One region of the Promicromonospora sp. NPDC059942 genome, then DNA from elsewhere that is predicted to be linked to it. Evidence: predicted binding sites of a transcription regulator. Region 1 holds the regulator's gene; the other holds the start of a gene.

Region 1 (7,314 bases):
CGGCGACGGCCCAGCCAGGACCGACCGTGCGGTCACCGGTGCTGACCAGCGTGACGGGCAGCGGCGCGCTGCCCGGGCTGGACAGCGAGACGTCCCGGGTCTGCGCGGACAGCTCCGGGCCGAACGCCGCGACCGTGCGGCTCGGCAGGTCGACGTTCATCGCCTGGAGGCCGTCGGCCCAGACCTTGGCGCTCACCGGGTAGTCACCGCCGGCGTTGGCCTGCACCGGCACGACCACGCTGCGCGTCGCGCCCTGGGCGAGCTCGCCGATCGAGCAGAGCACGACGTTGGCCCGCTCGGTCGGCGTGCAGCCGACCGGGGCCTCGACCGGGACGGAGCCCTCGGTGGTGGGCGCGCTGGGCGACGCGCTCGGCGACGTCGGCATCTCGATCTCGCTGGTGGACGAGCCCGCCGAGGCGTCGGCCTTCGCCTCCGACGACGTGCCACCGGTCGCGACGGGCGTCGGCGTGGCCTCGGCGGTGGGCGGCGCACTGCTGGAGATCAGGCGGCCGCCGATCCCCGTCCCGAAGGAGCCCTCCGGCTTCGCGGCGCTGAGCCCGTTCGGGAGCGTGACCTCGAGCTGGGCGCCGGTCGCGTCGGCGGCGCCCGTGTTCTCCACGGTGAACGACAGGTTCTGGCTCTGCCGGGGTGCCAGCGGCTGCGCGGCGTCCGCGTAGTCGACCTCGATGTACGCGGTGTTCTCGTTGGGCACGACGTCGGTCGGCAGCACGGGGTTGCCGCCCTTGACCTCCTCGGCGGAGCCGCCGCCCGGCAGCTCCCGGCCGTCGTTGGTGGCGATCACCGTGTCGATCAGCGTGTCCGCCTCGGGCGGCGCCGTGATCTGCAGCGCCGCGACCAGGCCGACGGCGGCGACGGCGAGCGCGCCCGCGGCCACGCTGCCACCCGTCGCGGCGGCTGCGGCCGACGCGACGGCGCCCGCGGTGGTGGAGACGGCGGACGACACCGCGCCGGAGAACGAGCCGCTCGACGCCGCGCTCATGGCGGAGGCGGAGTGCGCGCCACCGGCCGCCGCGCCCGCGCCGGCCTTCGCGGCGACGACCATGCCGCCGATCGGGGCGCCGGCACCGACCAGGGCGAGGCCGCCCGCGCCCAGCACCAGCGGGGCGATGACGGTCTTCATGCCGTGCGCCACGTCGTGCAGCTCGAGCACGAGGGCGCTGCACGTGGCGCAGGTGGACAGGTGCTCGTCGATCTTGGTGGTCTCGCGCTTGGACAGGCTCGCCCGCACGTACCCGCCGAGCAGCGGGTTGACGGTGCGGCAGGTGTCGGACGGCGCGTGCGTCAGGTGCTGCTGGAGGTACCCGGCCCGCAGCGCCTCCTTGGCGCGGTAGAGCAGGGCGGACACGCCGTTGGGGCTGAGCCCGAGCACGGGCGCGACCTGGGCCGGCTTGAGCTCGTCCACGAGCACGTACCAGAGGACCTCGCGCCACCGCTCCGGCAGGTCGACGTAGGCCTTGGCGATCACGCTGCGCTCGAAGCCCTCGAGCGCCGGGTCGTCCTTCGAGGCCACCCGGCCGAGGACGGACTCGATCTCGTCGTCGGTGCTCGGTCGGGTGCGCGCGGCGCCGCGCGACACGTCGAACGACCGGTGGCGGACCATCGTGTACAGGTACGGGCGGAACCCGGCGTCGGGGCCGACCCCGCGGCGCAGCATCTCGAACAGCTTGCTGAACGCGTCGGCGACGACATCCTCCGCGTCGGCGGCCGGGACGTACTGGCGGGCGAGGGCGCGAGCGGCGGCCGAGTGACGCTCGTAGAGCACGCCAAAAGCATCGCGGTCACCTGACCTGACCTGCAGGATCAGTTCCGCGTCGCTAGGGGTTTCCCCTGTGCTGCTCTCGACTTGCCTCACGTCTACCCAGACTCTCGCGGTGGTCGCGCTGCCGTTGACTGTCGCCGTCCTGCCAAGACTATAGAGCCAGGCGCAAGATTTAGGGGGTGGAATTCCAGATTCCGGGGTGATGCCCGGGTGAAGTCCGGCACGTCACCTCCGAAGGTGCGTCATGATGTATCCCCGTGAGGGTCCCATCAGTATGAGCGAGGCACAGCAGGAGGCGCGGGTGCGTGTGCACGACCTGCGCGAGCGGTGGCGCGCTACGAGTCTGGCGTCGGTATGGATCCGGCCGAACGACTGGGAGCACCCCGCCGCAGAAGCGCTAGCAGAGGCACTGGCCGAGGGCCGTGGCGTGATCGCGCCGGCCGAGCGGCTCGGTGCGGCGCGCGCCGGTGTGGGTGCCGGGATCACCGAGGCCCTGGACGACGTCGCCTGCCTCTACGCCGCCTTCGGGCGCCCCACGGACGTCGGCGCGCTGCGCGCCGCGGCGATCGGCTGGGTCGGGGAGCGCGAGCGCGTGCCCTACCAGATCGCCACGCACGACCCCTCGACCGGTCTGCCCACGGGTGAGTACCTGGGCGAGCGGCTGCGCGAGACCTACGGCGTGGCCCAGCGCACCGGCTCGACCGCGGGCGAGTCCCACTGCCTGCTGGTGCTCGACGTGGGCCTGGAGAACCTCGACACCTGGCAGCGCCTGGCGCGCTCCGCCGCGATCGGCCGCACCCTGCACCAGGTGTTCGGCGAGGGCCACCCGATGGCCGCCGTGGGCGACGGCACGTTCGTGGTGCTGTGCGAGCGCGGTCCGACGACGGCGGAGCTCGGCCAGTCGCTGCGCCGCGTCGTGGAGCGCAACGCCGAGGTGCTCGGCCTGACGACAGAGGTGCGCCGCCCGACCCGGGTGTGGGTCGAGCGGCTCCCCGGGACGCACGGCGACGCCCTGCTCCTCCTGGACCACCTGGCGCGCTGAGGGTCCGGGTGCTCGACGACGAGCACCCGGACCCTCGGCCCTGCCTGACGTACTCAGACCTGCTGCGCTGCGCCGTTCGGCTCGAAGGTGAGGCAGTCGGCGTGGCCCGGGTCCTCGGGGCCCGGTCCCACGCGGATCGACGTCGCGTTGCACTCCAGGTGGTCGTTGTGGGCGCACTCCGCGCGCTGGCAGGCGCCGACGTGGGCGATCACCTTCTCCAGGCCGCCCTTGGTGCTCAGGGGGATGAACGTGGCACAGGCGGCGTCGCCCGCGTGCCCTCCGATGGTGACGGCGCCGGCGTGGCAGCCGTGCTCGTGGTTGTACCCGCAGCCGTCGATCGAGCACTCGACGACCTCGGGCATTTCCATCAGCGTGCTCATGGCATCTCTCCTCGCTCGGTGCGTCACTCCTGCGGAATACACCGATCGTATTCCGAAATGGCGGATCGCGTAGAGCAAGGAATGCCTTACCTATACTCGGGCGTGCATTCTTGATTAACGAAAGAATGGCATTGCTGAAATCAGCCGCGCACCGAGGAAGCGGTCACTCCTCGCGCCGCGGGGCCGGCCGCCAGAGCACCACGGCGCCCCCGCCGGCGGCACGGTGCTCCAGGTCGACGCGCACCGCCGCGCTGCGGACGCGCTGACCACGCTGGACCACCACGACGTCGCCCGCGGCCGGCCCGGCGGCGAACACGCGCCCCTCCTCCTGGACCCGCATCAGCAGGTCGCCGAGGCGCTCCTCCAGGACGGAGACGTGCGCCTCCAGGTCGAGGATCCGCTTGATCCCGGCGAGGTTGATGCCCTCGCCCTGGGCGAGCCGCTGGACCTGGAGCAGGCGTGCGATGTCGCGCCGCGAGTACCGGCGGCCGCGGCCGCGCGTACGCCGGGGCACCACCAGGCCGAGCCGGTCGTACTGCCGCAGCGTCTGCGGGTGCATGCCCGCGAGCTCGGCGGCCTTGGACACGGTGAGCACGGGTGTGTCGTCGTCGACCATGCGCACCTCCCAAGTCTGTTTTGCACTGTTGGTGCGGGCAGGTTAGCCGAACCCGGTGCGGCAGGGCAGCCGCCCCACCGCACCGGTCGTCATTCCGCCGCCCGCGCGGCCAGCCCGGCGCGCACGTCCTCGCCGTCGCTCTCGGCGGCGAACGTCTCCAGCGCCTGCCTGGCCTTCTTGCTGAGCTTCTGCGGCACGGCCACCTGCACGGTGAAGAGCAGGTCACCGGTCGCGTTCGCCGTCCGCACGCCACGGCCCTTGACGCGCAGCACCCGGCCCGACGGCGTGCCCGCGGGCACCTTGAGCCGCACGGTGGCGCCGTCCAGGGTGGGCACCTCCAGCGTGGTGCCGAGCGCCGCCTCCGCGAACGTGACGGGCACGGTCATGCGCAGGTCCACGCCGTCCAGCGTCCAGACCGGGTGGGGCGTGACGTGCACGGTGACCACGAGGTCGCCCGCCGGACCGCCGGCCACCCCGGGCCGGCCCTTGCCGCGCAGCCGGATCTTCTTGCCGTCGTTGATCCCCGCGGGGATCCGGGCCGTGATGGTGCGGCCGTTGACCTCGAGCTCCGCCGTCGTACCCTCCACGGCTGCCCGGAACGGCAGCGTGACCTGGGCGACGACGTCCGCGCCCGGGGTCGGGGTCGTGTATCCGGTGGTTCCCGCGCCGTAGGCCGTTCGGCCTGCGCCGGCGCCGAACATGGAGCCGAGGATGTCCTCGAAGCCGCCGTTCCCGCCCTGCGGGTAGCGGACGCGCGGCCCGCCCCGGCCGCCCGTGCCCTGGGCGCCGCCGAACATGGCGCCCATGATGTCCTCGAACCCGCCGGCCCCGGCACCGCCGGCACCCGCCGAGAAGCGGGCGCCGCCCGCCATGGCGCGCACCGCGTCGTACTGGCGGCGCTGCTCCGCGTCGGAGAGCACCGCGTAGGCCTCGCCGATCTCCTTGAACTTGGACTCCGCCGCGGCGTTCCCCTGGTTCTGGTCGGGGTGGTACTGGCGCGCGAGCTTGCGGTAGGCCTTCTTGACGGCCGCGTCGTCGGCGTCCTTGGACACGCCCAGCACGGCGTAGAAGTCCTTCTCCATCCAGTCCTGACCGGTCATGGCACCTCCTTCCGCACTGTGGCCCGGAAGCCGGGCCCGCCCCCTCAGGGTCGGGCCCGGCCGCCGGGACCAGGACTACTCGGGCCCGACGACGCCTACGCGCGCCGCCCGGACCACCTTGTCGCCGATCTTGTACCCGGGCTCCACCACGAGGTTCACCGTGGCGGCCGTCGCGTCCGCGTCGGTCGAGTGCATGAGCGCCTCGTGCAGGGTGGGGTCGAACTCCTCCCCCACCTTGCCGAACCGCTCGACGCCGAACTTCTGCAGGCTCTGGTCGAGCTTCTCCGCGATCGCCGCCATGGGACCGCTCAGCTCGCCGTGCTGCTTCGCGCGCTCGACGTCGTCGAGCACGGGCAGCAGCGCCGCCAGCACGTCCTGCACGCCCCGGTCGCGCGCGGCGTCCTGGTCGCGCAGCGCCCGGTTGCGGTAGTTCGTGAAGCTGGCCCGCTCGCGCTGCAGCGCGTCCAGGTGCTCCGCCGCCTCGGCCTTGGCCTTGAGGACCGCGGACGCCTCGGCGGCGTCACCGGAGGGCTCGAAGTCGAGCCCGGCCAGCGGGTCGCCAGACGCGTCCCCCTGGGCGGGGGCCGCGGCGGAGTCGTCCGCCGCGGCGGCGTCGTCCGCCGGAGCGGGCTCGGCCGGGCGCGCCTCGTCGCCGGAGGCGTTCACCTTGCGCTTGTCCGTGAACTGGAAGGGGTGCTCCCCCGAGCCCTCGGGCTCGGGGGGTCCCTGCTGGTGCTCGTCCGTCACTTGCGCTCGTCCTCGTCGTCCACGATCTCGGCGTCGACGACGTCCTCGTCCTTGGCGGACTGGGCGTTCGCCGGCTGCGGATTGCCCTCGGCACCCTGCGCCGCGGGCTGCTCGGCCGCGTACAGCGCCTCGCCGATCTTCTGCGACGACGCGCCGAGCTTCTCGTACGAGCTCTTCACGGCGTCGGCGTCCTCGGCCTCGAGCGCGGCCTTCACGGCGGCGATGTCGGCCTCGACCTCGGTGACGACCTCGGCCGGGAGCTTGTCGCGGTTGTCCGCGATCTGCTTCTCCATGGAGTACGCGAAGGCCTCGGCCTGGTTGCGGGTGTCCGCCTCCTCGCGCCGCTTCTTGTCCTCCTCGGCGTGCAGCTCGGCGTCCTTGACCATGCGGTCGATGTCGTCCTTGGGGAGCGCGGAGCCGCCCGTGATCTTCATCGACTGCTCCATGCCCGTGCCGCGGTCCTTGGCGGACACGTGCACGATGCCGTTCGCGTCGATGTCGAACGTGACCTCGATCTGCGGCACGCCGCGCGGGGCCGGCGCGATGCCGGTGAGCTCGAAGACGCCCAGCGGCTTGTTGTCACGGGTGAACTCGCGCTCGCCCTGGAACACCTGGATCGCCACGGACGGCTGGTTGTCGTCCGCCGTGGAGAAGACCTCGCTGCGCTTGGTCGGGATCGCGGTGTTGCGCTCGATGAGCTTGGTCATCACGCCACCCTTGGTCTCGATACCGAGGGACAGCGGGGTGACGTCGATCAGCAGGACGTCCTTGCGGTCACCGGAGATGACGCCGGCCTGCAGCACGGCGCCGACGGCGACGACCTCGTCCGGGTTCACGCCCTTGTTGGGCTCGCGGCCACCGGTGAGCTCCTTGACGACCTCGGTCACGGCGGGCATGCGGGTGGAGCCACCCACGAGCACCACGTGGTCGATGTCGGAGACCGAGATGCCGGCGTCGCGGATCACGGCGTGGAACGGCGCCTTGGTGCGGTCGATGAGGTCCTGCGTCATCTGCTGGAACTGAGCCCGCGTGAGCTTCTCGTCCAGGTGGATGGGGCCGTTCTCGCTCATCGAGAGGTACTGCATCGAGATGTTGGTGCTCGTCGCGGACGAGAGCTCCTTCTTGGCCTGCTCAGCGGCCTCACGGAGGCGCTGCAGGGCGATCTTGTCCTTCGACAGGTCGACGCCCGAGGAGTTCTTCACCTGCTTGATGAGGTGCTCCACGACGCGCTGGTCCCAGTCGTCACCACCGAGGCGGTTGTCGCCGGAGGTGGCGCGCACCTGGATGGTCGAGAAGTCGTCCTCGTCCTTGCCCACCTCGAGGAGGGAGACGTCGAACGTGCCGCCACCGAGGTCGAAGACCAGGATGAGCTCGTCCTCCTTGCCCTTCTCCAGGCCGTAGGCGAGCGCGGCCGCGGTGGGCTCGTTGACGATGCGCTTGACGTCCAGGCCGGCGATCTGGCCGGCGTCCTTGGTCGCCTGACGCTCGGCGTCGTTGAAGTACGCCGGGACCGTGATGACGGCCTCGGTGACGGGCTCGCCCAGGTACTCCTCGGCGTCGCGCTTGAGCTTGCCCAGGATGCGGGCCGAGATCTCCTGCGCGGTGTACTTCTTGTCGTCGATGTCGACGGTCCAGTCCGTGCCCATGTG
Region 2 (7,314 bases), on a different contig from region 1:
CGTGGTGGCTCATCCTGCCGCCGGGCCTCGCGATCGTGATCGTGGTCTGCGCCCTGAACTTCGTGGGCGACGGGCTGCGGGACGTCGTCGACGTGAAGGGGAGGACCGCATGAGCGACGTCGTCCTGCGCATCGCGGACCTGAACGTCACCTTCTCCACCGACTCCGGGGACGTGCCCGCGGTTCGCGGCATCGACCTGGAGGTACGGCGCGGCCGGGTGGTGGCGCTGGTGGGCGAGTCCGGTTCCGGCAAGAGCGTCACCTCGCTGTCCGTCCTGGGCCTCCTGCCCGGGACGGCGCGCGTCACGGGTTCGGTCGAGCTGGCCGACGGCGACGGCCTGCGCGACGTCGTCACCACGCCCGAGGACCAGCTCGTGGACCTGCGCGGCCGCGTGGCGTCCATGGTGTTCCAGGAGCCGATGACGGCGCTCAACCTGACCATGACCCTGGGCGACCAGGTCGCCGAGGCGGTGCTGAACCACGAGCGCGTGCCGCGCGCCGTCGCCCGCGAGCGGGCCGTGGAGCTGCTGCGGTCGGTGGGCATCCCCGAGCCCGAGCGGCGGGCGGGGCAGTACCCGCACGAGCTGTCCGGCGGGCAACGGCAGCGTGTCGTCATCGCCATCGCGCTGGCCTGCAAGCCGCGGCTGATCGTCGCGGACGAGCCGACCACGGCGCTCGACGTGACGGTGCAGGCCGGGATCCTCGACCTGCTGCGCGAGCTGGTGGCGCAGCACGACACGGCGTTGTTGCTGGTCACGCACAACATGGGCGTGGTGGCCGACCTCGCCGACGAGGTGGCCGTGATGAGCGGCGGCCGGATCGTGGAGCACGGGCCGGTGGAGCAGGTGCTGCTCGCCCCCGCGCACGAGTACACGCGGGCGCTGCTGGACGCGGTGCCGGCGGCGCCGCCGGCGAGCGTGGTTGCCGTGGGTGCCGGGTCTGTCGGTGCCGGTTCTGCCGGGGCTGCGGCGGTCGGCGCGGCTCCTGCCGGGCGGCCGGCCGAAGGCCCGGACGACGACCGCGAGGTCGTGCTCGACCTGCGCGGCGTCAGCCTCGACTACCGGGTGCAGGGCCGCCACGTGCGCGCCGTCGAGCGCCTCGACCTCACCGTGCGCGCGGGCGAGATGCTGGGCCTGGTCGGCGAGTCCGGCTCGGGCAAGTCGACGGCGGGCCGGGCCTGCCTGGGCCTGCTCGCGCCGTCCGAGGGCGAGGTGCTGCTGCTCGGGACGTCCGTCGCCCGGGCGCGCGGCCGGGCGCGCCGGCGCCTGCTGGCCGACGTCGGCGTCGTGTTCCAGGACCCGGGCGGGTCGCTCGACCCGCGCCGGCTGGTGGGCGAGTCGATCGCGGAGCCGCTGGCGATCCACGGCCGGGACGGGCGGCGGCTGTCCCCGGCCGAGAAGCGGGCGCGGGTGCGGGAGCTGCTGGACGCCGTCCGGCTGCCCGCGGGCGCCGAGCGGCGCTATCCGCACGAGTTCTCCGGCGGGCAGCGGCAGCGCATCGGGCTCGCCCGCGCGCTCGCGCTGCGCCCCCGCCTGCTGGTGGCCGACGAGCCGACGAGTGCGCTGGACGTGTCCGTGCAGGCCGAGGTGCTGCAGGTGCTGCGCGACCTGCACGCGGAGCTGGGGTTCGGCTGCCTGTTCATCAGCCACGACCTGGGCGTGGTGCACGAGCTGACCGACCGCGTGGCCGTGCTGCGCTCGGGCCGCCTCGTGGAGAGCGGCGCGACGGCGGAGGTGTTCAGCGCGCCCCGCGAGCTGTACACCGCGGAGCTGCTGGCCTCGGTGCCGACGCCGGACCCGGTGGCGCAGCGGGCACGGCGCGCGGCGCGGCTGCGGCTGGCCTCCGCCGAGGACGTCGCCCCGGCCGCCGGTGCCGCCCGATGACGGACCGGCCCACGGCCGGCGTCGACATCGGGGGCACCAAGATCAAGGCCGCCGTCGTCACGCCCGACGGCGAGGTGCTCGCCTCCGCGACCGCGCCCACGCCGTCGGGCGGCGCGGCGATGCTCGACGTCGCGGCCGACCTGGTGGCGCGCGCGACGGCGTCGGCGGGTGTGCCGGTGGCCGCCGTCGGGGTCGGGGCGGCGGGCGTCGTCGACCCGGTGACGGGCGAGGTGCTCGCGGCGAGCGACTCCTTCGTGGACTGGGTGGGCACGAACCTGCGCTCGGGGCTCGCCGCCCGGACCGGGCTGCCGGTGACCGTCGCGAACGACGTCGACTCGTTCCTCGTGGGCGAGGCGACCTGGGGCGCCGTCCGCGGCGTCCGGTCGGCCGCGGGCATCGCGCTCGGGACCGGCGTCGGGGGAGCGCTGTGGCTGGACGGCACGCTGTACCGCGGCGCGGGCGCGGCCGGGGAGATCGGCCACATGCCCGGGTTCGGCGACGCGCGGTGCACCTGCGGGCAGCGGGGGCACCTGGAGACGCTCGCGTCCGGACGGTCGGTGGAGCGGCGGTACGCGGAGGTGGTCGGGGCGGGCTCGGCCGCGGCGGACGGCGGTGGACCGGACGGCGGGGGGCCGGGCGGCGTCCGTGCCGCGGAGATCGAGGCCCGCGCGCGGGCCGGCGACGAGGCGGCGCTCCGGGTGCTCGCCGACGCCGGCCTCGCGGTCGGGTCGGCGGTGCTGGTGCTCGCGGCGCTGCTCGACGTCGGGCACGTGGTGGTGGGCGGCGGGTTGGCCCACGCCTGGGACCTGCTGGAACCCGCGATCCGGGCCCGGCTGGACGACGAGCCGCCGGTCTCGGGGCACACGGTCGAGGTGCGTCGTGCCGTCCTGGGCGGCGACGCGACGGTGGTGGGCGCGGCGGCGCTCGCCCGGCCCTAGCGGGCGGCGCACATGACATCGGTCCGTTGCGTTGAGATCGGTCCAGCGATGGACCGATCTCAACGCAGGGGACCGATCTCGGTGAGTTCGGTCGGTTGCCCCACACACACGGACGGCGCCCGGCCGCGGTGAGCGGTCGGGCGCCGTCGGGTGGCTGCCTGGGGGGATCAGGCGGCGGTGGTGACCTCGATGCGCTGCGGCGTGGTGCCGGCGAAGACGCCCGGCACGGTGACCGTCAGCACGCCCGCGTCGTAGGACGCGCGGACGACGTCGCCGTCCACGGCCTTGGGCAGCGTGACGACGCGGCGGAAGGAACCGAAGCGGACCTCCGAGATACGGCGGCCCTCGGACTCCTCCGAGCGCTGGTCCTTGCGCTCGCCGCGGACGACGAGCTTGCGGCCCTCGACCTCGACGGTGATGTCGTCGGCCGGGTTCACGCCCGGCAGGTCGAGACGGGCGACGAGGTCCTCGCCCTCACGGTAGACGTCGGCCGCGGGCACGACGCCCTCGGAGACGCCGAGCTGCTGGCTCCACGGCTCGCGCAGCCAGGTGCTGGCGAACGGGGAACGGGTAAGAACGGTGGTCATGATGTCCTCCTCCGGACGGGTCTGATGACGGGTACAACCTGAGTCGACCCGACTCAATTTCCGGGTTCGCCGACGGCGGACGTGGCCCCTCCCGCGCCCCGTGTCAGTGGCTGGTGATCGTCAGGCTCGCGTCGTCCGGGCCCACGACGACGTCGGCCGTGCCGCCGACCGGGATCGTGAGCAACGGGCTGGTGTGCCCGAGGTCGACGCCCGCCAGCACCGGCTTGCCGGCCAGCGCGGGTTGGCGCGCGACGATCTCGTCGAGCGCCGCACGCGTCATGCCCGTGGCGGCCTGGAACCGGCCGACCACCAGGCCGGTCACCCCGGCGGCGTCGGGCAGCTGGAGCAGGGAGGTGAGGTTGCGCGCGAAGGCGACCGTGTTGGACTCGAAGTCGTCCTCCACGAAGAGCAGCGCGCCGTCGAGCGACGGCATGTTCGCGGTGCCCTGGAGCAGGTTGAGGGTGCAGAGGTTGCCGCCCACGATCCGGCCCGACGCCTGCCCCGGGCGCAGCCGCCACCAGCCCTCGTTGGTCACGGGGGTGCGGGCGTCCTGGTCGAGGAACCAGAGGTCGTCCGTCCAGGCCGCGGAGGGCTCGACGGCGATCGGGGCGTCGTCGGTCACCGCGGCGCGGAACCAGTCGCCGGTGGGCTCGAAGTGGTCGCGCATGCCCCAGCTCGACCAGTGCGGGCCGGAATAGGTGATCAGGCCCGTGCGGGCGAGGATCGCGTTCTGCAGCGCCGTGATGTCCGAGTAGCCGCAGAACACCTTGGGGTGCGCGGCGATCAGGTCGAAGTCGAGGTAGGGGAGCAGCTCGTTGCTGTTGAACCCGCCGATGACCGTGAGGATGCCGGCGACCGAGGGGTCGGCGAACGCGGCGTGCAGGTCGGCGACGCGGTGCTCGATCGAGGAGCTGCGGAACTGGTCGTCCTCGTCGACGTGCTCGCCGAACGTCAGCGTGAGTCCCATGGCGGCGAACCGCTCGTCGATCCAGCGGGTGTTGTCGTGCTCCATGACCATCGCCCGCGACCTGGCGGGAGCGATGACGCGGACGGTGTCGCCGGAGCGGAGCCGGGGCGGGACGATGGTTGCGTGCGCTGACATGACCGCAGCCTAGGACGGCGCCGCCGTCGTCGGCCCCGGATTTCTGCGAACAGATCTCCCGCGAACTGGAGGACGCCGTGCGCGCGACACACATCATGCCCAACCTTCGGGTGGCCGACGTGGCGGCAGCGAAGGACTTCTACACCGGCTACCTCGGGCTGAGCACCGAGGAGTTCGACCTGGGCTGGGTGGCCCGGTGCACCTCGCCCGAGACGGGGGCGATCGTCCAGCTCGTCACCCGCGACGCGACCTCGCCCGAGGACGCGGTCGTCTCGGTCCACACGCCCGACGTCGACGCCGCGTACGAGGAGGCCAGGCGGCTCGGCTACGAGATCGTGCACCCGCTGACCCAGGAGTCCTGGGGCGTGCGCCGGTTCCTCGTCCGGGCGCCGGACGGCAACGTGATCAACGTGGTGCACCACCCGGACTGAGGAGGGCGGCCAGCAGAAGGTCCGTGACGGCCGGCAGGATCTGCTCGATGTCCGCGCCGGAGGCCGTGCGTTCGGCGCCCGCGCGCACGATGCCGCTCAGCAGGTGCGTGGTGAGCGCGACGTCGCCGACGGGGCGGAAGGTGCCCTCGTCGACGCCGTCGCGCAGGACCTGCTCCACGGCGGCGGCGACCTGGGCGAAGGGGCCCTCCGGGTGCTCCAGCACGTCCTGCGGCATCGCCGTGGCGGGCGAGTGCAGCATCAGGCGCACCGCCGGGGTGTCGAAGGAGCGCATCAGCGTGTCCACGATCTGCGCCAGGCGCCGCGGGGCCGGTTCGGGCCCCGCGGCGATCTCGTCGATCCGGGCCAGGATGTCGCGGCTGGCGTGCTGGGCGATCTTGGCGGCCAGCGCCGTCTTGTCCTTGGCGTAGTTGTAGATCGTGTTGCGGGCGATCCCCGCGCGGGCGGCCACGTGCCCGAGGTTGAAGCCGTCGTAGCCGCGCTCGGCGAGCAGGGCCCCCATCGCCTCGGTCAGGTCGGACCAGACCTGCTCGTGGTGGGCCTGGAACGTGGGGCCCTTGATCCGTGGCATGCGCCCAGTATCACCTGCCCGCGCCGGCGTCGGCCGTGGCCTTTGCGCCGCCCGCCGGGGTCCCGCCCGCCTCCGCGCCGCGCGCGGTCTTGCGGTTCGTGAGGCGTCCGACGGCGCCGAGGCCCGCCAGGACCACGGCGCGCACACGCTCGGCGACCGGCCCCGAGGGGACGAAGAGCTGCTGCATGAGCCGGGCGCGGCGCTGGTGGCCGGTGATCGTGGGGCGGAGGCCCGCCTCCCAGGCGGCCAGCGCGGCGTGCAGGTCCTCGGGGTGCTCGCGCAGGGCCTGGCCCAGGTCGGCGCCGCCGCGCATCGCCATGCTGGAGCCCATGCCGGAGTAGAGGTTCAGGCACCAGGCCGCGTCCCCGACGAGGACGACCCGGCCGGAGCGCCAGGACGGCATCTTCACCTGGTTGACCGAGTCGAACAGGAAGTGCGGGGCCTTCTCCAGCTGGTCCAGGACGTGGGCAACGGACGGGTGGTCCATGCCCGCGTAGACCTCACGCAGGGTCTCGGCCGGCGGCCGGGTGAACTGCGCGTCCACGTCCTGGGTGCGGTAGGTCAGCAGCGCGGTGGGGGTGCGGTCGGCGAACCCGAAGACCCAGGCCGCCCGGCGGGAGCGCGCGTCGATGCTGCCGTCCTCGGGCCCGAGCCCGGGCACCTGCTCGTCCAGCTCGAAGGCGCAGATGATGGCCGCCCACTGGTCCAGGTAGTCCTCGTCCGGTCCGAATGCCAGCCTGCGGACGCCCGAGCGGACGCCGTCGGCGCCCACGACCAGGGCGAACTCCTCCACGGACTCGGCCCCGGTGGGCTCGTGCAGCAGGCGGACCCGCGCCGCGTCCGGGGTCTGCTCGATGCCGACAGGGCGGGTGCCGAACCGGACCTCCGCCCCGCCGAGGTCGTCGAGGGTGCGCCACAGCGCGTCCTCGATGTCCCCGCGCACCACCGCGTAGGGGCCGCCCGGGCGGTCGAGGAACCCGGCGCCGGGCCGGGCCCGGCCGGACCGGCTCACGGTCCAGTCCTTGCCGTCGACGGGGTTGCGCACGTGCAGGTTGTCGGTCGCGCCCAGGTCCGCGAGGGCCGTCTTGCCGTCCGGGAAGATCCCGACGAAGTACCCGCCGGTGCGCCGCTCGGGGGAGCGTTCGACGACGACGGGCTCCCAGCCCGCCCGGCGCAGCCCGATCGCCGTCGCGATGCCGGCGATCCCGAGGCCCACCACGAGCGCGCGCCTGTCCTGTTGTGTCATCGGAGCTCCTCCCCAAGTTGCGACAACTTGTCGCAAGAAGAAGTTACGACAACCTGTCGTAATTATGGAAGAGGGCGCGGCTGTGACCCAGGACACCGGGGGCCGTGCGAGCGCGATCATGCGAGCGCGATCGGCCGAGCGCCGTCGGCCGAATGGGTCGGTCGAGCGGGGTCGGTTAGGCATGGCCTGCCAGCAGGACCAGCCGAGCAGGACCAGCCGAGCGGGGCCGTTCAGGCCGCCGTTGCGGCCTCAGCCGTGGATCGGGCCGTCCGTCTCGCGCAGGGGACGGGCCGTGGCGCCCGAGCGGGCCGCGATCAGCTCGGCGACGATCGACACGGCGGTCTCGTCCGGCGTGCGCGCGCCCAGGTCCAGCCCGATCGGGCTGTGCAGCCGGTTCAGCGCGGCGCGCGGGACGCCGTCCTCGACCAGGCGGGCCGCACGCTCGGCGTGCGCCCGGCGGGAGCCCATGGCGCCCACGTATGTGCCGTCCGGCAGGTCGGTGAGCGCCGTGTGCAGCAGGGGCACGTCGAACTTGGCGT

Evidence for each region. Region 1 encodes HspR, which represses chaperone genes until heat shock. Its sites were predicted from a motif close to AAGTTGAGTCNNNNNGACTCAACTT; they were not measured.
Region 2: ACFV9Q_RS18935 (Hsp20/alpha crystallin family protein) is a predicted target of HspR. The motif match lies at 3,443-3,467, and genes of this name have one in related genera.

The regions. Positions count from the first base shown of each region.
Region 1 is NZ_JBHWLR010000015.1:49,872-57,185, reverse strand. It holds gene ACFV9Q_RS21745 (sigma-70 family RNA polymerase sigma factor) at 1-1,783, opposite strand, end outside; gene ACFV9Q_RS21740 (hypothetical protein) at 2,055-2,822, shown strand; gene ACFV9Q_RS21735 (DUF1540 domain-containing protein) at 2,876-3,202, opposite strand; gene ACFV9Q_RS21730 (heat shock protein transcriptional repressor HspR) at 3,366-3,818, opposite strand; gene ACFV9Q_RS21725 (DnaJ C-terminal domain-containing protein) at 3,908-4,918, opposite strand; gene grpE (nucleotide exchange factor GrpE) at 4,994-5,665, opposite strand; gene dnaK (molecular chaperone DnaK) at 5,662-7,314, opposite strand, start outside.
Region 2 is NZ_JBHWLR010000011.1:183,145-190,458, forward strand. It holds gene ACFV9Q_RS18920 (ABC transporter permease) at 1-113, shown strand, start outside; gene ACFV9Q_RS18925 (dipeptide ABC transporter ATP-binding protein) at 110-1,882, shown strand; gene ACFV9Q_RS18930 (ROK family protein) at 1,879-2,820, shown strand; gene ACFV9Q_RS18935 (Hsp20/alpha crystallin family protein) at 2,988-3,407, opposite strand; gene ACFV9Q_RS18940 (S66 peptidase family protein) at 3,511-4,509, opposite strand; gene ACFV9Q_RS18945 (VOC family protein) at 4,587-4,940, shown strand; gene ACFV9Q_RS18950 (TetR/AcrR family transcriptional regulator) at 4,915-5,529, opposite strand; gene ACFV9Q_RS18955 (FAD-dependent monooxygenase) at 5,540-6,775, opposite strand; gene ACFV9Q_RS18960 (XdhC family protein) at 7,025-7,314, opposite strand, start outside.